Regions from separate parts of the Granulicatella sp. zg-ZJ genome, predicted to be linked through region 3. Evidence: predicted binding sites of a transcription regulator. Region 3 holds the regulator's gene; each other region holds the start of a gene.
What was found. Region 3 encodes Rex, which represses fermentation and respiration genes when NADH is low (regulators of the CRP and FNR family bind a similar motif). Its sites were predicted from a motif close to TTGTGAANTANTTCACAA; they were not measured.
Positions count from the first base shown of each region.

Region 1 (8,422 bases), on a different contig from region 3:
TTTTTTGATTCAGCATTTCTATCTGCCTACTCAACAAAATGTGTATATGTATTTTCAAAGGTCGTAGGAGAAACCATCTGACTCACTTCACTTGTATGGTTAGCCTGTCCAGATTTCTGAATTTCAAATGATACAAGGCGTTTCACTTCACCAATACACTCATCGATTGTTTCCAGATAATAGAACCACGTGCCATCTTTAGCTTCATCGCAGTGATAAGAGGTCTTTTGTGCCCAGTCAGAAGTAACATTGAATATCTTATACACTTCTTTCTCGACACTAATTCCGTATACCAACAATTCTAGAATGCCTACTGAAACGATATTCTTTTCTGCTGATACAGTTACCGGAATTAACTTAAGTGTATTTTTAATCCCATCAAACAGGTCATTAAGGCGAAGTGCTATCGTATCTACAACTGCAGCACCTTCTTCAAATGAGCCATTAGTCCATACGCCTCGTATACTATCTTCCTTTTCACCTCTACATCTGTAATATACAGGTCCAGAATAAAGATAGTCTTCACCTAAAACAAGATAGTTTCCGTCATCAGTTCTTTCAAAAAGATGTGAGTGTTTTTCAAAATCGATACCTTCATTAGTTCTGTTATAGCAATAATCTGCCGGCAAAAAGCTGTTCCTGTTCATAGGATATGTAGCTGTCACAAGACTGTACAATTGATCCGGCGTCATCTTTGATGTAGTTCCATTTGAGCTGACATAGTCATTGATGACTTCTATTACTTTTTCCTCGATTGTCATGACTCAATCACCTCCAGCTTATCTCTTAATTCTTCCAGCGTTTCTGGCATACGTGTCAGATCAACAAAATGCAGTCTGACTGTTGTTCCATCGCCAGATTCAAATTCTATATCAGAATAATCACGCATCTCATCATTTAATGGGTAGAGAAGCCAGATTTCTGATGTTTCATATTTCTTAGAGTAAGCATACATTTGATACATATCACTTTGAGAAATACCATAATTGGCGTGTTCACTATTGATGAGGCTTTTCCATTTGGTATCCATTATGACGATTCTATCACCACGCTTACAAACGATATCTGGTCTCAGCGCAAACTGGCGTCTTGGATCCATGAACAAATAATATCCTTTGTCCTGACTTGACACTTCCCAGCCTGCCGGTCCTAGCACCTTCTTTATTTGCTGCACTACATAACTTTCGTATACACTCTCCATTGGAAATAACAATGCCCTTGATGTATTCTTACCAGAGAATGTTGTAAATGATTTATTCATAAGAAATACCTTAGACCACTGCATAAGCATTTCATAGTCTTTCGTATTTCTATCAATTTTCACCTGTGAAAAATCCTTCGTATAATTCGTTGAAGGTTCCACCATTTCAAATGTTGTCAACAACTGTTTAATCTCTTTTGAGTTTTCAGTACTCGTTGTCAACTTCTGTAATTTAAGTAATGTCGCTTTGACAAGTTTATTCTCTGATCTATTTGGATGGAATTCATCATAGGCAACATAGAATCTTTCCCTATGCGCCATGTTTGTTTTTATGTGCTGGCTTGTAAGAAGTTTCCCTTTATAGAATTTGAGATTATCTTCTTGTCCAACATATGCAGATTTAATGCCACGCTTAACCAGCTGTCGTACTTCTTGCAGATACATATTTATAAAAATCTCATAGAGATTCATGCGATCCACTTTTAAACTAGAATCATTAAATACCTTACTAGGAAAATCCTTCATGCTTTTTAGCATCTTCAGGAATATTCTTTTTGTTTCCTTATTACCAGTGTCTTCTCCAGAATCAAAGCTAATCTTAGGAAGTATCTGTATCTGATAACCGCTATTCATCTGGATCAAACCTACATAATTCTTGATAGTTACGATATCACCAACATTACGTTTATAAGAAATGTGCATAAAATCCAATGCATCAGCATTTTTTTCATCTCCTGAGAATTCATGGATAAATTCCACAAGGTTATGGAAAGTCGCTGTATCAAGATATTTATATTTTTCATCATTTTCGAAATCAACATTTCCGGTAATAGTATCAAACTCTCTCACCTCTAGCAATTTATCCATTTATCTCACCACGCTTTATATAATCTGTTTGTAACTTTCAAGGTTATCAAATGCCTCACTGTTGATGGTGTATTTCTTGTCAGGAAGATCAACAACATCATCTGCATTGCCCTTGAATATACTTTTGACTTTAACCTCTTCGTCAAGAATGAACTTCGTTGAAGGATCTGTCTTTCCATTATCACCAAGGACCAACTGGATCTTCTGATAATCTTCATAGAAGTATTCCTGAAGAAGCGGAATAACAGAATTTTCGAAGATTGCCCTTAGGGTTTCTATTGTTGGATCTTTTGCAAGTTTTGTAAAGAACGCATGACCAATTGTATGTTCTCTATCATAGAGGAAAGTAATACGTTCATTAATCTTTTCAAGCATTTCTACAACATCAAGATCATCTACCTTGTCAGCACTAATATCTCTGAGTACATTCGCATCTGGCATCATCTCAACAAACTGAAATCTTCTACGAAGGGCAGTATCCATTAAAGCAATCGAACGATCTGCAGTATTCATTGTTCCAAGAATATATACATTAGACGGAACACTAAACAGATCTCCTGAATAAGACAGAACTGCCGCAGCCTGCTCATCCATTCCTTCTCTCTTAGTGTCTTCGATCAACGTAATCAATTCACCAAAAATCTTTGAGATATTTCCTCTATTGATCTCGTCGATAATAAACACATAATTCTTATTTGATGACACCTTATTATTTTGAACTAAATCACCAGATTCAAGCACAACTTTCGACACTTTAGCATTACGATCAATTTCATTACTCTCTGGCATAGTTACACCTTTACAAAATGCTTTAAAAACTCCATCTTGAATCGTATATCCTATGTCATCTCCAAAATTCAATACTGGTTTGATGCCTTCGATAAATTCCTCATATCCATAAGACTGATGGAAAGTAGTAAACGCCACTCTACCTGTATCCAGCAGTTCACGATAACGAATCATCACTTCGTCATAATCCATAGCTTTTACACTATCCAGATCAAGCTGATCACAAATAGCCACAGCGTAAATTGCAGTGCTGTATGTTTTACCTGTTCCTGGAGGGCCATACAGGATCATATTTTTATCGTATGCAATTACTGATTCTTCCTCCGTTGTAAGATCAATATGAGATAAATCCATTCCCTTTAATGCCTCCCCCAATTCGTTTCTAAGTTTCCAAGAGTATCTACGTTTACCCTTTTCTACTACATATCTCCCAACAAACGGAACTGTGTAATAGCGCTGACGACCTCCATCAACACAAAGTGGACAATTCGTCTTTCTATGTACTCTCTCACCAAAGATACGTCCCCAGTTATTATATGAACCAGCTGAACCTCCATAGATTTCAGCAAGATTAGCACATGTAGATTTCCCACCCAGTTCAAGTATCATCTTGAACATTTTTAGGCTATCTTTATTTGTAACATCCGGATTATTAAGCAATTCGGTCCACTTCTCTTTTGTGATTCCCGGATCATATTCTTCTAAACTTGGCCAGTATGTAACGTCGTCAGCTTTCTTGCCAATTAGTTCTAACCACATCTTTTTCAATTCTGGTAAAACACTCGATTTAATCTCGATACCAGATCCCATTGGACTCCACTGCTGGTCAGGAAGTGTAGTTTTAAGGTCATCCTGCATCAACATTGATTCTGTATCATAATCTTGAATCCAGTCATATTCTGTATCTATGTGATTAGATTTAACTCCTGCTTCAGCTTTTTCAGGATCGTAGTGATCTGCTTCATAAGCGCCTTTCACTACATATCCATGAGCAAGAATTCCTCTAGGTTTAGAACCTGTCTTAATCAAGAAAATCTCATCACCAACAGTAGGTTGCTTACTTGCACAAGTCCAAGACTCAACAAATTTGTTTCCAAGCTTTGTATCTTTACACCATGTTTTGTAGTTTGTCCAATTCCAGCTTGCAGGATTCCATGTTAACAGCCATGCACGGCCAGTTGATTGTGTAGAGAATTTTCCAATGACATGCTCGTAATATGGAATGATCTTCTTTACTGCGGCCATTACATCAGTGTCATATTGTTCGTTTGTTTTACCCTCTGCTGACTCAACATAAACACAAAGTTGAACCTTTCGAATTTCACCTAAATCAATCTTTGCTTTGATCTGATCTACCGAGTCTGTAATGATTGCTGGATTTCCCCACTCGTCACTTCCAGACACATAAACCATTCCATCTTCTTTCGGAATATCTAAATGAGAATGGTATAATGCCATCGTTTTCTTATCAGTGCCATCATTCTTTATTTCCAAACTAATGCGGTATCTTGTCATACCATTGTCTTTCTCAACAAACAAAGAAATACTAGTAGGATTAGCTGCGTAATCCTTATATTTTATCTGCGCCCAGAGATATTTTCTAGTCTTCGTGTTTGAGCCATCCAGCCAAGAAATAGGCAAACATTTATCCAAGCCGAACAATTGCTCGCAACTCGCTGCCATCTTTTTCATTTCAGCAACCGCTGCCTGTCCTTTTTCTTTAACCTTAAGTAGTCTATCCTTTTCTACTGGATCAACGCCGACTGCCTCTGGATTTGAATATGGAACTTCCTGGTTATTCCCCAAGTAATCCAATACTCCTTTGTAATCGATATCAATTGCTACCATTTTCTTTATCACCTCTTGGTACTGCTTCTCAACAAAGAAAAATAATTCTTCCATTGTCATTTGGAGACCGTTTATATCAAACTTATCTGACATACTTAATACCGTAGGATACATTTTATCAGGAAACTCATCCATCATTGAAAGTCGTCTTGAAGTAGAATCAACCGTTGAATCCGCTCTCAAATAATTCTGTATATGCTTTTCATTATCGGAATTAACCCACCATAGCACTCTAACAGAATCAACTTTATTTATTATCAATGATTGAGCTTTCTTTACTATATCCGACTTCTTAAAGAATATATCTTCACGTGTCGCACTCGATTTCATCGTATACTGTTCCGCTGCTAATAACGCTGCCACAATCCAGACCGCATCATTAACACTGTATTTATTCTCAGTATCATTATTAGTTACCTGAATACACACTAACACTAAATTATATTATAAACCAAATGAGTAATATTTCCAATTCGTTTTGAATATGTCCCCAAGTAGTTGATAAGATCGATAAAAACTAAGGCTTTTCCAGATTCATTTCTTTCGTTTAGCGATAGAACTCAGAAAAGCCTTTGATTTCAATAGGTTTTCTTACTTAGATGTGCTTATTTTTGACAGTAATACGACCGCCTCCACATGTGCCTAGCAAACTTCCCATACTAGAGAACGAAAGTGGCAGCTTGGCTTTGAAATTATATTATTGAATGAAATACAGTTACAAATACATCGAACACCAGTATACACTAAAAGCCTATTCAGAATCTGACTAGGCTTGATTTTTTTTATTAAAATTTAAATTGACTAGCTCTTACAAGTTCAACCTTAGCACCCTCAATCACTTCACTAAGGATAGATTCGACAGATTTAATTTCAGTGATAAGTGGTACAATTTGTCCTGCCATTACTGCACCTTCCACCATATCTCCATCAATCATAGCCTTTTTAAGAGAACTTTCAGCTACTGTACGAAGAAGTTCCGCAGCAACTTCCTTAGTATTATTTGCTTCAATTTCAATCATTTCATCTGAAAGTTTATTTTTAATTTGGCAACAAGGCTCATCTGTGGAATAACCTGTAATAACCGTTGACATATCACCTGCATTAATTAAAGCTTTTTTAACATTTGGATGAACTGAAGCTTCTTCCGCAGCCATAAAGATTGTTCCCATTTCAATACCTTCTGCTCCAAGAGCAATCGCAGCCGCGAAACCACGTCCATCCGCAATACCACCTGATGCAACAACTGGCACACTCAATACATCCGTAGCTTGTGGAACAAGAACAGTGGTGGCTTCAACTATAGTATGACCTCCACCTTCCCATCCTTTAACTATGATCAAATCAGCTCCACCTTTTTCAGCAGCAATTGCATCAGCAATAGTTGAAGCCTTCAAAATTATTTTACATCCCGCATCATGCCAAAGTTTAAAATAATGAAGACAAATTTGTTCATCTACATTAATCAGTGTATCTGCATATATAACTGGTGTTTTTATTTCAGAAATCAACTTAGTTAAACGATCAAGGTTCTCAGGTATAAGAACTGTATTGATACCAAACGGTTTATCTGTCGATTTTCGAGTTTCCTCAACCTGTTCTTTAACAAACTCATCTGGAGCAAAACCTACGCCTAGAACTCCTAGGCCTCCAGCATTAGAAACCGCAGCAACCAATGGTGCTGTTGAAATTCAAGCCATAGGCCCTTGAATAATAGGCTTTTCAATATTAAGTACTTCACAAACACGATTAGACATATAAAGTCTCCTTTATTTTTATTTGTGATTAGTGTAACAAAATAAAAAAAGTGATTAAAGACAAAACCGCTTTATTTGTCGACCAAAATCCGCTCAAAACCATTACTCATAGATGTAGCTATCATCTCAACCACCTCTTCTGCTGTATGACTCTCATAATTTTCAATCCACCAACTGACTGTAGATAATACACTAGAAGCATAGAGTTTGCAAAAAAGTGACATTTTTTCTTTATTAACTTTAGGATATTTTTGAGAAAAAGTGAGCGCAATCTCTTCTTCAATTTGTGCTTGCATCATACGATAAGGAGAATATCCCTCTAATTTTAACTGAAAAATAACTTTAATTAATTTAGATTGCTTAGCCATTTCATCAAAATAAGTTACTGTCTTATCAATATCAAAATATTTTGGGCTCACTGTTTAATGTAAGATAGTTATATACTGAAAAATAAACTCATCACAGATAGATTGAATAGGTTACACTAAACTAGACAAAAATTATAAAGTGTTCTACACTGAACTAAAGAAAAGAGGAATCCCTTATGTCTAGAAAACCATACCTTAAACTGAATAAAGAAAATGCCAAGAACAATCGGAACCACTACTATCTATTCAGCGTTGAGCCTATCGAGAACAACAAACTCATCAGAAAATATGTCTACCTAAAGACTGTTTGCTCTACAAACTAAAAAAACGATTCTTTTGGTATCAATATTGAAAAATATGAGTTTTTTAATGATTTGTTAAGATACCTTATTTTTCATTTTATTTAGTCTATAAGCATACTTTTTCAGCGAGTTCCTAAAATGCTTCTCTCCCAAACTTCTTATTACTTTTCATCTACCACTCCTAACAAATGTAAATATTTAACTTTCAGATAATGTGTTTTCATTTTGAACACTGCTTTTCTAATCATTTTCTATATTATAATGTCTTAGAAGACGAGATATTATCATTGTTTAATTGTGATTCTTATGAAAATATTTTAAAACCGCATGTAGCTAAAAATAGTTACATGCGGTTACTTCATACGTAAAGTATTTTCTAACTATCCACTATAGTTGAAAATAACCTACTTTACACTTTCTTGGCCGGAGTGGATAATTTTGAACCATTTTCATTATAGATTCTTTTTTCATTGACTACAATTTTTTCAATGATTGCAGTTTCAAGATCTACATTGAGAATTTCAGAAATACCAAGTAAAAAAATAGCTACATCTGCTAATTCCTCTGCAATATTTGAAACATCATCCTTCAAATATGCCTGAAATAATTCATTAACCTCTCCATATAAACATAGTAACTCAAATTTAATATCTGTAGTATTAAAGCCTTTCATTTTTTTATTTTCTAAAATCTTCTTTTGGCAATCTTTTAATGACGTAATCATATTATACAATCCTTTCAACTTTTATAAATTTATCATACAATATTTTGTCCTCTTTGGAAACTTTATGTGCTACCTCTATAAAACCTACGTTTCGTTGTGATAGATATCCCCTTATATCCCTAGTTGTTTGTTCGTCAATCATTGAATTAACCTCATCCACTAACAAAAATTTAGAAGACAATAGCACCCCTCGAGCAAGTGCTACTCTTTGCTTTTCTTCCCTAGATATATTGAATATATTAACATATTTAAAAATTGTATCAAAAACAGTTCTCACACTTCTCTAGACCAAACCTTTCTAGAGTTTCATTTATAAAAACAGGGGGGTACATTTATTCCCATAAGCCCCTTGTCTATGGAAACAAACCCGTACCCACTAGGGTTTATGGGAATAAATAATTCTACCATCAAGCTTTCAATCCCACCACTTCAACTTCAACTCTCACTCTGATACTTACCCACCATACGACAAAACACCTTGATGTCAAGGCGTTTTACTATCCCTTTCGTTCAAAGGATTCTAAGATTTTACGAGCAGAGCTACGCACTCCACATGAACTGATCGTACA
Region 1 is NZ_WNJY01000005.1:76,727-85,148, reverse strand. Features, by position in the region: gene GMA11_RS09185 (hypothetical protein) at 27-761, opposite strand; gene GMA11_RS02825 (McrC family protein) at 758-2,068, opposite strand; gene GMA11_RS02820 (McrB family protein) at 2,084-5,068, opposite strand; gene GMA11_RS02815 (nitronate monooxygenase) at 5,491-6,393, opposite strand; gene GMA11_RS02810 (TetR/AcrR family transcriptional regulator C-terminal domain-containing protein) at 6,531-6,878, opposite strand; gene GMA11_RS09285 (DUF5960 family protein) at 7,004-7,150, shown strand; gene GMA11_RS02805 (MazG-like family protein) at 7,539-7,853, opposite strand.
Region 1: the regulator Rex is predicted to act here: its motif matches at 6,482-6,499, upstream of GMA11_RS02815 (nitronate monooxygenase).

Region 2 (8,422 bases), on a different contig from region 3:
AACTCAGGAGCAGTTTTAGCAACAGCATTCTCAGTAGCATTCAAAATTGACCCACAACAAGCAATCGCAACTATTGCGGTACCAGTAGCAACATTACTTATCCAATTTGACGTGTTAGGTCGTTTCTTAACAACATTCTTCCAACACAAAATTGATAGAGATATTGAAAACTTCAACTACAAAGCAATTGAACGTGACTACCTATTAGGTGCTTTCCCTTGGGCATTATCACGTGCATTACCAGTATTCTTTGCATTAGCTTTAGGCCAAGGTGCTGTTCAAGGTATCATTGACTTTATTAACACAAATATTCCTTGGTTAGCAACTGGTTTAACAGTAGCCGGTGGTGCTTTACCTGGTGTCGGTTTTGCTATCTTATTACGTTACTTACCAGTGAAAAAACACTTCCCTTATTTAATTTTAGGGTTTGTGTTAACAGCAATGTTAAGCGTACTATTTGCTTCAGTACAAACATTAGGTGGAGCTGTAGCAGGATTGTCTAAAGAATTTACTGGTGTATTCCAAGGTTTACCAGTTTTAGGTGTTGCTTTAATCGGTTTTGCTTTAGCATCTATTCATTTCAAAAATAGTTTTAATGTTCCATCAGGAGCAGTAGCAAGTTCAGCAGCGGAAGGAGAAGTTGACGATGACGAAATCTAATTACAAATTAACAAAAGAAGATTTTAATCAAATTAACCGTCGTAGTTTATTTACATATCAATGGGGTTGGAACTATGAACGTATGCAAGCGTCAAGCTATCTATACATGATTTTACCTCAATTACGTAAAATGTACGGTGACGGAACACCAGAATTGAAAACAATGATGAAAACTCATTCTCAATTCTTCAATACATCTCCATTCTTCCATACAATTATTGCAGGTATTGACTTAGCTTTAGAAGAAGAACAAGGTGTAGACTCAGCAGAAGCTGTTTCAGGTATTAAAACTGGTTTAATGGGACCATTCGCTTCTATTGGGGATGCAATTTTCGGTTCAACAATTCCAGCTATCTTTGGTGCGATTGCTGCCAATATGGCTGTACAAGAAGTTGGCGGTAAAAACAACGGAACACCATTTGGTATCCTAATCTGGATTTTAGCAAATATTGCAATTATGTTCTTCCGTTGGAAACAATTAGAGTTTGCCCACAAAGAAGGGGTTTCTCTAGTAACAACAATGCAAGCTCGTTTAGCAGCTTTAACAGATGCAGCAACATTATTAGGGGTATTCATGGTTGGTGCCTTAGTTGCAACAATGGTAAACATTAAATTCGTTGCTGTACCAGAAGTATTTGGTGTTAAAATCAATATTCAAAATACTCTAGATTCTATTTTCCCTAAATTAGTACCACTTGCTGTAACAGGTTTTGTATACTGGTTATTAGGTAAAAAAGGTATGACATCAACTAAAGCAATCTTTATTGTTATCGCGTTGATTGTTGCTTTAGCTGGTTTAGGTCATCTAGTAAATATGCCAATTATTGCAAAATAGAAAAGAGAAAATTATGTCAAAACATTTAATCTTAATTAGTCATGGTGTCTTTTGTGAAGCACTAAAAGCAAGTACAGAAATGATTATGGGACCGCAAGATTATATTCATGCTATTCCATTATTACCGTCAGAAGGTCCTGAAGATTTTCAACAAAAATTTGAAGCATTAACAGACGGATTAGAAGAATACACTGTATTTGCTGATTTAATGGGTGGAACGCCTTGTAATGTGGCGTCACGCTTATTGATGTCAGGTGCAAAATCATTTGATTTATATGCAGGTATGAGCATGCCAATGGTTATTGGTTTTATCAATAGTGTTCTCGTTGGACAAGAAACAGATCTTATCGCAAACACAAAAGAAAACATTTGTTATGTCAATGCTTTATTACAAACAGATGACGATGATGATGAGTAATATGTTAAAAACGCTAGTGTGTCAAACACTAGCGTTTTTTGTTCTATAATAAATCGTGTTGGTGGATTATTCCCACCAACACGATTTATTATAGAGCCGCTTTTTTGAGTGTATGTGAAATGGTGTCGGTGACTAAAAATGAAGCAACTTTATCAATAGATAAAGAGGTTTGTGTTTTTAAATAACCGATTCACAATGAGTATTTTAGCTCTTAAATTATAAAAGTTGGGCTCTATAATATTTAGTTGTATATCAAATCGTATCAATAACCGATTATCATAATAACTATTGTCATCAATAAATAATACTAAATTTCAATATACAATAAAAAAGTAGGGGGTTTTATTCAAAAAAGAAATTCTAATTAGGCTATTTTACTAAAAACAATGTTTAGACGATGTGTTTTAAGCGTGTATCATCATTCTAAAAAGATGAGGTTTAGTAAAGAACAAAATAGCTAGGCACCAATCTGTTTGTATAGATTGATGCCTAGCTGTTTGTCTTTTAATATCAGATAGAAAAATACCTTAGCTAAAAAATAAATTTTTATAATTATATTCTAAAGTAATGATGTCCTATCAGTAAGAGTATGAAAGACGATTATTTTTGATATATGACATATATTAACTTTTGTTCTAAAATGTTTTTGACCGAGTATTTTATACCACTTATATGCTGATTTATACCACTTGTCGTGAAAATATATCTTTTTTAACAAGGAAAAGATATACTTTTTATAAAGAAATGAGGGATTATTATGGTCATACGCATTGAAATTATATATGATATAAATACACAGGAAGAAAACGATGCGAAAGGAGAGAGTATGGTTGAGGGTAATTATAGAGTTGGATGAATTACTTCAAGATATTGAAGTCATTATCAAGGCACCGGCATTTGATGAACGGCTTGCTAATTTACAAAGAGCTATTGAGATGAGTGCAAAGCGTTCTTTAAATTTTGTGTTTTATAAAGAAAATAGCGAATATTATATACCAATTTCAGATATACTATTTTTTGAAACGCAAGGAAATGTTGTGTGTGCACATACAGAGAGGGATACGTATACAATCAAATTAAAATTATACGAGATAGAATCAAATATGCCGATTGAGTTTGTGCGTATTTCCAAGTCGACTATTGTCAACACCAAAAAGATTTATGCATTGGATAAGTCTTTTTCTGGAACGAGTACGATTTCTTTTTATAAGACACATAAACAAGTGCATGTGTCTAGACATTACTATAAAACATTAAAAGATAGATTAAATGAAACGAGGTAAAACAATGAAAAAACAATTATGGGGTTTGGGTTTTCTATTCTTATCGGTATTAGTAATATTGCATTATTTTAAAGTGGTACCAAATATACCGTTGATGCTTATTATTGTAACGGTGTTTTTATTAAATTGGCTGATTAAAAGTATTATGGGACGTAATTTATTTGGTGTGTTCACTTCTTGTGTTGCAGGATTTTTGTTCTACAATCATGAATTTAAATTTGTAGATATACCATATTGGACAGTTATACTATCAGCTGTTTTAGCTTACGTTGGTATCACGATGATTTTTGAGCAGTATAAACCAAAAAAAGTGTATTATCATGCGAAATTTCAAAATGAATCTATTATTGACGGTGATGATTTTGAAGAAGTAAGAGATGGTATGTATGATGAAAAAGCACATTCAGTTAGTCGTACATCTTTTTCAAGTAGTACAAAATACGTGCATACGAATAACGTAGACGGTATGTCCTTTAGTTGTTCATTTGGAGAAAGTAAAGTGTTTTTTGATGATGCAAAAATACGAGATAGCCAAGCACAAATACATGTGACTGTGTCCTTTGGAGAAATGACTTTATTTATTCCAAAAAATTGGCAAGTCATCAATAATGTGACAGTTTTTCTAGGAGAAGTTACCCAAGCACAAAATATTCTTGCCTATGAAAAAACACTTATGATAGATGGTAATGTTCAATTCGGAGAGTTAAATATTGTTTATATTTAGAAATATTTTGAGTGATGACAAGATGTCGTCACTCTTTTTAGTTGATATGAATATTTTGTATATTAGAGATATATGAAGAAATAAGATTTGCCAATATTATAGAAAACAACAACCCCGTAGCCACAATTGGCTACGGGGTTGTTGTTAAACATACTAAATTATCCGTTACAGCAAGCACATCCGCTGCATTCTTTTTTCATGTCGATAACCATACGTCCTTGAATTGTTCCGTTTTCCATTTCTTCAAAGACATCGTTTACTTCGTCTAAAGCACGTGTTTGAACGACTGGTACGACTTTACCTTCTGCACCGAATTGGAATGCTTCTTCCAAGTCTTTACGTGTACCAACTAGAGAACCGATAACTTCGATACCGTCTAAAACAGCTTTAACGATTGGTAAGTCCATTGTTTCTGAAGGTAAACCAACAGCAACAACTTTACCTGCTGCACGTACACAGTTAATAGCGTCGTTGAATGCTACTTTAGAAACGGCTGTTACAACAGCTGAGTGAGCACCGCCAACTTTTTCTTGAATATATGCAGCTGTGTCGCTAATTTCTTTTGCATTCAAAGCAATATCAGCACCTACTTCTAAAGCTAAATCCAATTTGTCTTGATTAACATCAATCGCAATAACATGAGCGTTGAAAACATGTTTAGCGTATTGGATAGCTAAGTTTCCTAAACCTCCACAACCGTAAATCGCAATCCATTGACCAGGTTTTGCATCAGCAACTTTAATTGCTTTGTAAGTTGTAACACCTGCACATGTGATAGAACTTGCTTGTGCTGGGTCTAATCCTTCAGGAACTTTAACAGCATAATCAGCTGTTACTAAACATTGTTCAGCCATACCACCGTCAACACTGTATCCTGCATTTTTTACTTTACGACATAATGTTTCACGTCCTGTTGTACAGTATTCACAACTACCACAACCTTCAAAGAACCATGCAATACTAACACGATCTCCAACTTTCAAGCTAGTAACACCTGGACCAATTTCAGAAACGATACCAATTCCTTCATGACCTAAAACACGACCAGGTACTTGACCAAAATCGCCATGTGCTACGTGTAAATCTGTATGACACACACCACAGTATTCCACATCAACCAATGCTTCTCCGTAACCTACTTTTGGTGTTTCTTTTTCAACGATCTCCACACGACCATTACTTTCTTTTGTGACAACTGCTGCTCTCATATAAACACTCCTTCTTATTAGTGATTTTATTCACATTTGAGAAATTACTCAAATGTTTATTACAAACCTATTATATACCAATGTTTTAAAGAAATAAAGTAGTTTGTTTATTTTATTTACATTTAAAATTTTTAATAAAAAGTCCTAATTTGTGATAAAAATCACATATCGTAATTATTTTGATATAAGCAAACCCCGATACAAAAATATCGGGGGCTTACTTATTATTCTTTATTTAATAATGCATATAGTGTGTTAATTTGATCTTGCAGTCGTTTGCCAACAGTTGTATCTCGGACACGTTTTCTTTCGAGTACACGGTCGACAATACGTTTTGTAGATAAGACATCCGTTTCTTCTCTTAAAGCCACTTCTTTTGTGTCAAAATGTTTATGTGTGATGAGCTGCATGCCATAAGAATTATATAAAAGAGTATAACCGTGGATACCCGTTGTTTTATGATAAGGTAGAGAAAAGCCACCGTCAATCACAATCATTTTACCATTTGCTTTAATTGGACATTCGCCTTTGATTTCTTTAACTGGTGTATGACCGTTAATGATGTGCCCATCTTTTGTAGGTACACCGAACTCTTTTAAAATCATTTTGACTGTTTCTAAGTTTTCACGTGCAGAGTAGTATTTATTTTTATTTTCTGCATGTGTTTCTTTGTCTTGGATAAAATATCTTTCAAATGTTTTCATGACATCTTTACCAAATAAAGAAGAATATTTTCCGGTCCATAAATACCACATCATATCCGTTGAGAAATCATCTTGTATGTGTGGATGAGCAGCACTATACCGTACATAGCTTTCAAATTTATCAAAAAGAGCTTTACCATGGTATTTTTGATTTTCCAATGTCAACGAAGCAAATTGTTCATTTTCTGTTAGGGGCACACAACCGTGGTAGAGTAGATTTCCGTTGTAAAGAGTGTATAGACTTCCAACCTCTAGTAAAAAATCCATATGGCGTTTTAGTTTTTCGCTGTTTTGGAATGAACGATTTAATTTCGCTAAAATATGACGTTCTTCATCGGTTAAGGCTTCGGGGTCATTGTCATTCAACATAGATGTATCAAAATATTGTAATGGATATTCTTTTCCGTCCAATGTAATGGTATTGTGTTTTGTGTCGATTTGTGTTAGAAGACGGCGATTTGCCATATCAAATTCAGGACGACGTTTAATGATTTGACTTTCTAGTTTAAATTGTAAAAACGTAATGGCTTGATGTAATTTAGAAATTTGTTTTGCTTCTTCTTCCCCAAGTGTTTGGTTGGGTAGTAATTTAGGTCTAAAGTTAGGGAAGTCTTTATAATATTTTTCTGCGTATGTAAATAAAGGGCGTAGATTTATACCGTAACTATCTTCAATAATGCTTAAATTATTGTATCTAGCACAAATACGAATAACATTTGCCATACACACAAGCGAGCCAGACACGGCACCAAGCCATAAAATATCATGATTTCCCCATTGAATATCGACAGAATGATAGTGCATGAGTGTTTCCATAATTTCATCGGGAGCAGGGCCGCGATCGTAAATATCACCAACGACGTGCAAATGGTCGACAATCAGTTGTTGCATTACATAGGACAGAGCAATAATTAAGTCATCTGCTTGTTCTAACGCAATCAAATTGTCAACAATGGCACTATAATATTTCTGTTTATCTCCTCCTACATTACTTTTATAAAGTAGTTCTTCGATAATATAAACAAATCGACTAGGTAATGCTTTTCTTACTTTTGAACGTGTATACTTACTCGCAACAAATTCTAAAAATTCGATCAAACGATAAATTGTAACCGCATACCAGTTTTTCAAAAGAGAATCTTCCATACTGTCTTGAATGAGGCTTAATTTTTCTTCTGGATAAACAATCAATGTTGTCAGCTGTGAAATATCCGAAGTGGTCAGTCGCCCACCAAATAAATCATTTAATTTCGCACGTACATTTCCCGATGCGTTTCTCAAAATATATTGAAAAGCAAAATATTCTCCATGGACGTCGCTTACAAAATGTTCCGTCCCTTTTGGTAAATTTAAAATAGCTTCTAAATTAATAATTTCGGTAATAATGTCCTCATTTGAAAGCGTCGTTGTCATTGTTTTGTCCTCTTCGCATATGATAGATTTTGTATACACTAATGGTAACAATGTAAAGGAAATGTGTCAATCAAAAAGTAAAACGCTGTCATTTTTTAGAACTTAAATTTTTTTATAAATTTATTAAAAAATATTCACGACAAATAAAATGAAAAAGTAATAGAGGATAAGCGGGATGAGAAACTTGTTGTTATAATAAGGTTTTATAAAAAATAAAAGTCGAACGAAGTGGAATATATCTTATGTTTTATAAAGAAAAAATATGTATAATATAAATTTTTAATAAAATTTCAATAAAATAATTTTAAGATTTCTATTGACAACAATACTCAAGATGATAAAATAACATCTGTTAGTCGACGTAGCAGTGATGCCCCCAAACCCGAAAAAACTCGGGGGGGGGTATTTTTAGTGGTTTATTTTATTAAAGAAAGAGGGTAGAAATGTAGATGTGAAAACAGTAAAGAAAAAATGGTTGATTTGGTTTACAGTTCTGTTATTAGTTGTACAATCGACAAATTTGTACTATTCAGGGACATTATTTGCCGAAGAACAGCAAACAGAACAAGATAATTCCAATATAGCTGGAAATCTTAGTAGTGAATACGATGTCGATACGGTGGATCAAACATTACAAGCAACTATCTATCAAGATGCTAGTTATCAAGAATTGGCAGAAGAAGTTAGTGCTATTACATTGAGTGGGAAAATGCCACAAGGTGCGACTGTCAAAGCATATCCTGCTGAAGTACCGACAGGGGCTGAAACAGTTTTGTTTGCTTATGACATTACGATTTATGATACAAATGGGCGTGTTTTTAATCCAAAAGAGTCTGATAGTATTCAAGTAAGTGTGTCAAACCCTGTTCTTGAAAATGCTTCGAATATTAAGATTTATCACGTTGAAGGGGATACTCAACAAAAGGAGGAAGTGATACCAAAAGAAACGCAAGATGATACCGTTACTTTTGACGCAAAAAGTTTCTCTGTTTACATAGGAACGGGATTAAGTAGTCATAAAGTTCATACGTATCGTTTTTATGATGAACAAGGGCAAGAGTTATATGTTCGTAGACTATCTACTGGAGAAAAACTAAGCAAGCCACCAACAGTATACAAAGATGGGTATGTGTTTACAGGTTGGTATACTGCTCAAACAGGTGGAAGAAAGTTTGAG
Region 2 is NZ_WNJY01000002.1:116,678-125,099, reverse strand. Features, by position in the region: gene GMA11_RS01315 (PTS mannose/fructose/sorbose/N-acetylgalactosamine transporter subunit IIC) at 1-660, shown strand, start outside; gene GMA11_RS01310 (PTS system mannose/fructose/sorbose family transporter subunit IID) at 647-1,495, shown strand; gene GMA11_RS01305 (PTS sugar transporter subunit IIA) at 1,509-1,913, shown strand; gene GMA11_RS01300 (LytTR family DNA-binding domain-containing protein) at 2,744-3,196, shown strand; gene GMA11_RS01295 (LiaF domain-containing protein) at 3,201-3,920, shown strand; gene adhP (alcohol dehydrogenase AdhP) at 4,079-5,128, opposite strand; gene GMA11_RS01285 (fructose-1,6-bisphosphatase) at 5,353-7,245, opposite strand; gene GMA11_RS01280 (InlB B-repeat-containing protein) at 7,697-8,422, shown strand, end outside.
Region 2: the regulator Rex is predicted to act here: its motif matches at 5,278-5,295, upstream of adhP (alcohol dehydrogenase AdhP).

Region 3 (8,422 bases):
CGGTTTAACGCTGCATTTACTCATTATGCTACTGTTGAACCAATTTGTGATTCTTCTGGAGCAAAAACAACTTGTAGTTGACCGTCTTTCTCAGCAGATAAAATCATACCTTGACTAATATGCCCTCTTAGTTTACGTGGTTTTAAATTTGCAACAATCACAACTTTTTTCCCTATAAACTCTTCAGGATTTGGATACCATTGCGCAATACCAGATAGTATTTGACGATGTCCTCCTTTATCACCTGCATCTAGTCTGAATTTTAATAGTTTATCAGCGCCCTCAACACGTAAACAATCAACAACTTGCGCGACTTTTAATTCAATTTTATCAAAATCTTCATAAACAATCGCATCTTTTTGACAACTTAATTCTGTTTTTTCAGGTTCAAAAACCTCTACCTCTTCTTTTACTGGTGCTCCTGCTGCCATACGTTCTTTAATATACGCAACTTCTATATCCATATCTAAACGTGGGAAAATCGGTTCTCCTTTTTCCACAACTTTTGTGTTGACTGGAATAACACCAAATGTGTGCATAGACGGATAATCTTTTAATGTTTCATTTTCAATACATAGTTGCTCAAAAATACGTTTTGGTGTATCTACTAAAAATGGTTGTAAAGAAACAGCAATAATACGTAAACTTTCTGCTAAATAGTTCATTGTACGTGCCAATTCCTCTTGTCTTGTGTCGTCTTTTACTGCTGCCCATGGTGTTGTTTCGTCAATATATTTATTTGTACGAGAAACAAATTTCCAAATAGCTGTTAATGCCACTGAAAATTGCATATTATCCATTGCTTGTTCGACTTCATCAATCATATCTTTTGACGCTTGTATCAGTTCTGAATCATAATTAGAAACAGGTTGTGTAAAACTTGGAATCACACCGCCACAATATTTATTGATCATCGCAATCGTACGATTTAATAAATTCCCCAAATCATTTGCTAAGTCATAGTTAATACGTTCTACAAAAGATTCTGGTGTAAAAATACCGTCTGAACCAAATGGTACTTCACGTAATAAATAATAGCGCAACGCGTCTAATCCATAACGTTCAATTAATGTATTTGGATCAACAACATTTCCTTTTGATTTAGACATTTTCCCGTCTTTCATCAATAACCAACCGTGTGCAAAAATTTTCTTAGGTAATGGTAAATCAAGTGCCATTAACATAATCGGCCAATAAATCGTATGGAAACGAACAATTTCTTTTCCAATAAAATGCACATCTGCTGGCCAATATTTGTTAAAGAGTGTTTCATCATCTGAACCATATCCTAAAGCCGTAATATAGTTTGATAATGCATCAATCCATACGTAAATAACATGTTTTGGATCATTTGGTACTTTAATACCCCAATCAAACGATGTACGCGATACCGCTAAATCTTCTAAACCCGGTTTAATAAAATTGTTAACCATCTCATTACGACGTGATTCTGGTTGAATGAAATCTGGGTGTTCTTCATAATATGCCAATAATCTATCTGCATATTTACTCATTCTAAAGAAATAGGATTCTTCTTTCACAAGTTGTACTTCATGACCGCTCGGCGCAATACCACCAATCATTTTTCCGTTTTCATCACGAAACACTTCTTGTAATTGTGATTCTGTAAAATATTCCTCATCAGATACAGAATACCACCCTTCGTACTCACCTAAATAAATATCTCCATTATCAACTAATTTTTGGAAGATTTTTTGAACAGATTCTTTATGTCTTGTCTGTGTCGTACGAATAAAATCGTTATAAGAAATATCCAATAATTCCCACAACGATTTAATACCATGAATAATATTATCTACAAATTCTATTTCAGTAACTCCAGACTCTTGCGCTTTTTGCTGGATTTTTTGTCCGTGCTCATCTGTTCCTGTTAAAAAATAAGTATCAAATCCTTGTAATTTTTTATAACGTATCATTGCATCACTTGCAACCGTTGTATAAGCATGCCCTATATGCAGATTCCCACTCGGATAATAAATAGGCGTTGTTAAATAAAAAGTTTTCTTGTCTTTTGCCATACGATTCCTCCTTATTTTATATTATTCAACATTATCCAAGAAATAAATCAATGTTTGTAATTCATTTGTTAAGTCAACATTTTGTACACGTACACCTTCTGGCACAGATAAACGTAGTGGTGTAAAGTTTAAAATCCCTTTTACACCTGCTTTTACGGCTATTTCTGCTGTTTCTTGAGCAACAGTTTGTGGTACCGTTAAAATGATAATATCAATTTTTTGTATTTTTAACTGCTTTTCCATATCATTCATATCATATATAGGTACACCACTTTGAATTGTACCAACAATGTCTTTTGACACATCGAACGCTGCACTAATACGCACACTATTACTTTGTTGGAAATTATAATTTAACAACGCATGTCCTAAATTCCCAACACCAACAAGCGCCACATGTGCCAGTCGATCTTGATTTAATGTTTTATTGAAAAAGGCTAATAAAGCCTCAACATCATACCCATACCCTCGTTTTCCAAGTTCTCCAAAATGTGAAAAATCACGGCGTATAGTCGCACTATCTACTTTAATAATCTCACTTAATTCAGCAGATGAGATTCTTGTTTTACCAGAGTCTAATAATAACTGTAAGTAACGATGATACAAAGGTAAACGTTTAACCGTAGCATTTGGAATTTTACTTATATTTTCACTCATCTCAATGCCCTCGTTTTCTTAAATATTCTATATTGATATTACTATACTTTAGTGAAAAAAACTACAAAAAGAAATCAATTTGTCTAATTATAACAAATAAATTCACTCATATCTATTCCATATATACGAATATCAACATGAATGCGAACAAATAATGTACAAAACGTTTGTCCTTTATAAAAAGAATACTAATGTGCATGGTACCAGACATCATATCAAATGAAAAAAGGTAGTAAAAACGAATTTTCCACTACCTTTGTTCTATTTTATAATTTTTGTTCTAATTCTGCTTTTAAATCTTCAAAACCAGGTTTCCCTAATAATGCAAACATATTTTTCTTATACGCTTCAACTCCTGGTTGGTCAAATGGATTAACACCATTTAAATAACCTGAAATAGCCACCGCAATTTCAAAGAAATACATCAAATATCCTAATGTATAAGCACTTGTATCTGGAATTGTAACCAATAGGTTTGGAACACCTCCGTCAGTATGAGCCAATAATGTACCCTCATAAGCTTTTGTATTCACAAAGTCTACTTCTTTTCCTTGCAAATAACCTAATCCATCTAAATCTTCTTCGGTTACTGGGATTGTAACAGATCGTCTTGGTTTATCTACTTTAATAACTGTTTCAAACAAGTTACGTTGTCCCTCTTGAATGTATTGTCCCAATGAATGTAAATCTGTTGAGAAGTTTGCACTAGATGGGTAAATACCTTTTTGGTCTTTCCCTTCTGACTCACCAAATAATTGTTTCCACCATTCAGAGAAATATTGTAAACTTGGTTCATAGTTAATTAATAACTCTGTCACTTTACCTTTACGGTATAAAATATTACGAATTGCTGCATATTGATACGCTTCATTTGTTTCTAAAGCATCCTCTTGATAATCTAACATTGCTTGCTTAGCACCAGACATCAGTCCGTCAATATCAGCACCTGTCACAGCTATTGGTAATAATCCCACAGGCGTTAGAACTGTGAAACGTCCACCTACACTATCCGGAATAACAAATGTTTTATAACCTTCTGCATCAGCTTCATGTTTCAATGCACCACGTGCGGCATCCGTTGTAGCATAAATGCGTTTTTTTGCTTCTTCTTGTCCATATTTTTTTATCAATAACTCTTTAAATACACGGAAAGCAATCGCTGGTTCGGTTGTTGTACCAGATTTAGAAATCACATTCACAGAAAAATCTCTATCACCAATAATATCAATTAAGTCATATAAATAGGTTGAACTAATACTATTTCCTGCAAAGAATACTTGTGGTGTTTTACGGTTCGGGTCTAAATTATAAAAACTGTGATTTAAGAAATCAATGGCTGCTTTAGCACCTAGATATGAACCTCCAATACCAATCACAACTAAAACATCTGAATCCGATTGAATTTTTTTAGCAGCTTCTTTAATACGTGCAAATTCTTCTTTATCGTATGTTTCTGGTAAATCCACCCAACCTGTAAAATCAAAACCTGCACCTGTTTTTTCACGTAAATCTCTATTCGCTGTTGATACAGCTGATTGTAAATAACGTAATTCATGCCCTCCAAAGAAAGAGAGTGCTTTTTTATAATCAAATGTTATATGTTTTCCCATGTTTCTACCTCCATTATTCTTGATGTGTCTGTTGATTGATTAACTCCTGAGCTTCATCAATCCATTCAGGTAATTTTTGACGCAGTGTTTCAAATCCTAATTGATTAGTATAAACATCACGCCGTCTTTTCTTTCGTACCACTTGCTTAGGAACCGGAATTTTTTCTAACGCACGTAACGACAAACTGATTTTCTTCGTATATTCATCAACATCAATGACCATGGCACGTACCGTTTGCCCCAAAGTCAAAAAACCTTGTACATTTTGTATATATCCATGTGTACATTCTGAAATATGAATTAAACCTTGTTCGTCCTGACCAAGACTAACAAAAATTCCATAAGGCTGAACCCCTGTTACTGTCCCTTCTATAATGTCACCAATTTTATACATAGGCAACACCTTATAATTCTTCAATAGATAAAATGGCAATATCTTCTAAAGGTCTATCTTGAGCACCTGTTTTTGCTTGTTCAATAGCATACACAACATCCATGCCACTTTTCACTTGCCCAAAAACAGTATGTCTTTGATCTAACCAAGGTGTCCCACCATTTTTAGCGTATTCTTCAATCGCTTCTTTTGGCCAACCTCCTTTTTCTAATTGTGATAACATATGTGCCGGCACATGTTTAGCTGTAACAATAAAAAATTGACTCCCATTAGTATTTGGTCCAGCATTTGCCATAGATAATGCTCCATTAAAATTAAATGCGTCTAAAGAAAACTCATCCTCAAATTTTTCTCCATAAATTGATTCACCACCCATACCTGTTCCAGTAGGATCTCCTCCTTGAATCATAAAGTCTGAAATAACTCGATGGAAAATAACACCATTATAATAACCTTGTTTTGCTAAACCTACAAAGTTCGCTACTGTTTTTGGCGCAACATCTGGAAATAAGCGTAAAACAATATCTCCTTTGGTTGTTTTCATCAACACTTGTATTTCATTTTGTGTTTGTGTTTCTAATTGTGGATAATTTGTCATCTATCTCGCTCCTTATCATTCTCATATCTCATATATCATACCTAATTTTAAAAGATTTTTCATCTTTTTTTATTTCTTATGACAAAAAAACTCTCTATAAAGTCATACGGCTTTATAGAGAGTTCTATTATTTTCTTTTAAATAAGGATTTTAAAGAAAGAAACGGTACATTTTTGATGATTTTATCATTACCTAAATATTCACGCATGATTTTTAATGCTTTGCCTGCATCTTTGACAACAAAGTTAAAACTACCATTTTTCTTAGTGTCAACAAAAAAACCGCGAATATAACGATTATTGAAATACAGTTGAGCTCTTACCTTATCAATTTCTTGCCATGGAATTTGCACAAAATCATTCGGATTTTTTTCATAATAAAACTCAATCGCTTTATCACCAATTAAAATGGAACCATTTTTAGCTGTAATGCCACTGTGAAAAGAATTTGCTTTTGTTGTAAAATCTACTTTTGTATTTTGTGATACGACCATTTCATATTATCCTTTCATGTCTTAGAAAATACCTACTAAATGTCCTAAGATACCCACAATAAATAATCCGAAGATGATAAGAATTGGGTTTACTTTTTTCTTCAATAACCACATACACAAGAACGTTAATAATAACGCTGCAAAACCTGGAATTAACTGATTCAAGTTATCTTGTAATGTTGTGACTTTTTCTGGAGAAATTGCTTTTCCGCTTGCCACTTCTCCTAAAATTTGTTGTAATTGTTCACTAGTAATGTTACCTTTCGGGAACTCCACATACGCTCCTTCAGATAATTTTACTGTTGATACTACCATTGGGAAGTTAATAGACGTCCAACGTTGTACTAAAATCCCCATAACAAACATCCCTAAAATAGATGCTCCTTTTGTAATAGTTTGTAATAAACCACCAGATAAATCTTTTGTGATTTCTGAACCTTGTTTATACCCAAACTCTTGTGTATACCATAAGAACGATACACGAATAACATTCCATACGATAAAGAAGAATAATGGGGCAATAATAGAGCCACCAGTTGCCAATGATGCTGCAATCGCACCTAAAATTGGACGTACTGTAAACCAGAATACTGGATCACCAATACCTGCTAAAGGTCCCATCATACCGACTTTAACCCCTTGAATAGCAGAATCATCAATACTTGCACCATTTGCACGCTCTTCTTCTAAAGCTAATGTTACCCCTAAAATTGGTGCTGCAATATATGGATGTGTATTGAAAAATTCTAAGTGACGTTTTAACGCTGCTGAACGTTCTTCTTCTGTGGTATATAATTTTTTCAAAGCAGGAATTAAAGCGTATGCCCAACCACCATTTTGCATACGTTCATAGTTCCAAGAACCTTGTAAAAGTTGTGAACGAAGCATAACATGACGACGGTCTTTTTTTGTTAATGTTACTTTATTTTCTGTCATACTCTATACCTCCTCTTAATAATCATTCAAAATATCGCCTAAAGGATCACCAGAAACTTGTGAACCCCCTGCGCCGCTATTCCCACCATTTTTAGATAAATTCAAGTAGATAATAGCTAGTGCCAGACCGATAATACCTGTTGCAATCAAAGTCAATTCGTTTAATGGTGCTAATGCAAATCCAAGGAAGAAGAATGGCCATACTTCTTTTGTTGCCATTAAGTTAATAACCATTGCATACCCTACGGCTACAACAAATCCTCCACCGATTGCCATACCTTCAGTAAACCATGCTGGTAGTGAACCTAATACATCTTTTACTGTTTCAGAAGGTACAAATAGTAATAATCCTGACGGTATCATTACACGTAATCCTTGACCTGCTAAGGCAATTAAATGCCACATTGTTACGCCTCTAAAATTACCTTTTTCTGCAGCTTTATCTGCTTGGTGAACAAGTACAACAGAAACAGTTCTCATCACCATTGTTAACACTAGACCAACTGTTGCTAATGTAATCGCTGAAGCAATCGCTACTTGGCGTCCTGCTACATCAAAATTACCTGCTTTTACATAAATAATCGCTGAAGCAACAGAAGCAAATGCTGCGTCTGGTGCAATAGCAGCACCAATATTAGACCAACCCATTGCAATAAATTGTAATGCCCCACCTAAAATAATACACTCACTTAAATGTCCTGTTGCTAATCCAACTAATGAACACGCAATAATCGGTTGATGAAATTGAAATTGGTCTAAAACACCTTCCATACCCGCCAAAAATGCTACAACGAGAACTAAAATTGTTGAAATTACATTAAATTCCATAATTTCCTCCTATTATAATGATAAGCCTTCAGATGCTTTAGCAGAAATCAATTTAAATAAATCTGCTTGTTTATCTGCTGGAACTTTTCTAACATCAAATTTAACACCTAAATCGGCTAATTTTTTATACGTGTTAACATCTTCTTGATCAACTGATAACGAACTGCTAATAAGCACTTTCCCAACAGAGTGCGCCATTGACCCAATGTTTAATTCTTTAATATCAACACCTTGTTCAACAACTGCTAGCACATCTTGTGGATTTTCAAATAATAATAATGCCTTTGTGTCACCAAAACGTGTATCTTTTGTGACTTCTACTAATTTTTTCAATGGAATAACATGTGCTTTTACACCCGGAGGGGCAGCTTGTTCAATCAGTTTTTTGCGTAACTCATCTTGAGATACTTTATCAGATACAACAATAATACGATCAGGGTTCGTTGTTTTTGTCCATGTTGTTGCAACTTGTCCGTGTAATAAACGCGTATCGACACGAGCAAGAACAAATTTAATATGTCCATCACCTAGTACCGTCCCTTCAGGAATAGCTCCTAGACGTTCTTCTTTTTGTGCTACTGGTTGTTGTTCAACAACTGGTTGTAGCTCTTCAGGTTTTACTTTTACAGCTTCTTGAGCTGTTGGAAGAATCGCTTTAGCAATATCATGAGCTTTTGTCATTGTAAAACGACTTGCATAGCTTTCCATTAACATCGGTAAATTTAAGCCTGCAACAATCGCTCTTGTTTCTGGGGATTCTTCAAACAAAATATTTGCTTGATTAAATGGGCTACCACCCCATAAATCCACTAAAAACAACACTTCTTCAGTGTCAAATTTAGCCATTGCTTCACGAAGTTTTCGTTG
Region 3 is NZ_WNJY01000030.1:13,829-22,250, forward strand. Features, by position in the region: gene metG (methionine--tRNA ligase) at 24-2,039, opposite strand; gene GMA11_RS07945 (redox-sensing transcriptional repressor Rex) at 2,061-2,696, opposite strand; gene GMA11_RS07950 (glucose-6-phosphate isomerase) at 2,963-4,306, opposite strand; gene GMA11_RS07955 (CvfD/Ygs/GSP13 family RNA-binding post-transcriptional regulator) at 4,320-4,700, opposite strand; gene GMA11_RS07960 (peptidylprolyl isomerase) at 4,711-5,298, opposite strand; gene GMA11_RS07965 (DUF956 family protein) at 5,426-5,791, opposite strand; gene GMA11_RS07970 (PTS system mannose/fructose/sorbose family transporter subunit IID) at 5,813-6,727, opposite strand; gene GMA11_RS07975 (PTS mannose/fructose/sorbose transporter subunit IIC) at 6,743-7,555, opposite strand; gene GMA11_RS07980 (mannose/fructose/sorbose PTS transporter subunit IIB) at 7,568-8,422, opposite strand, start outside.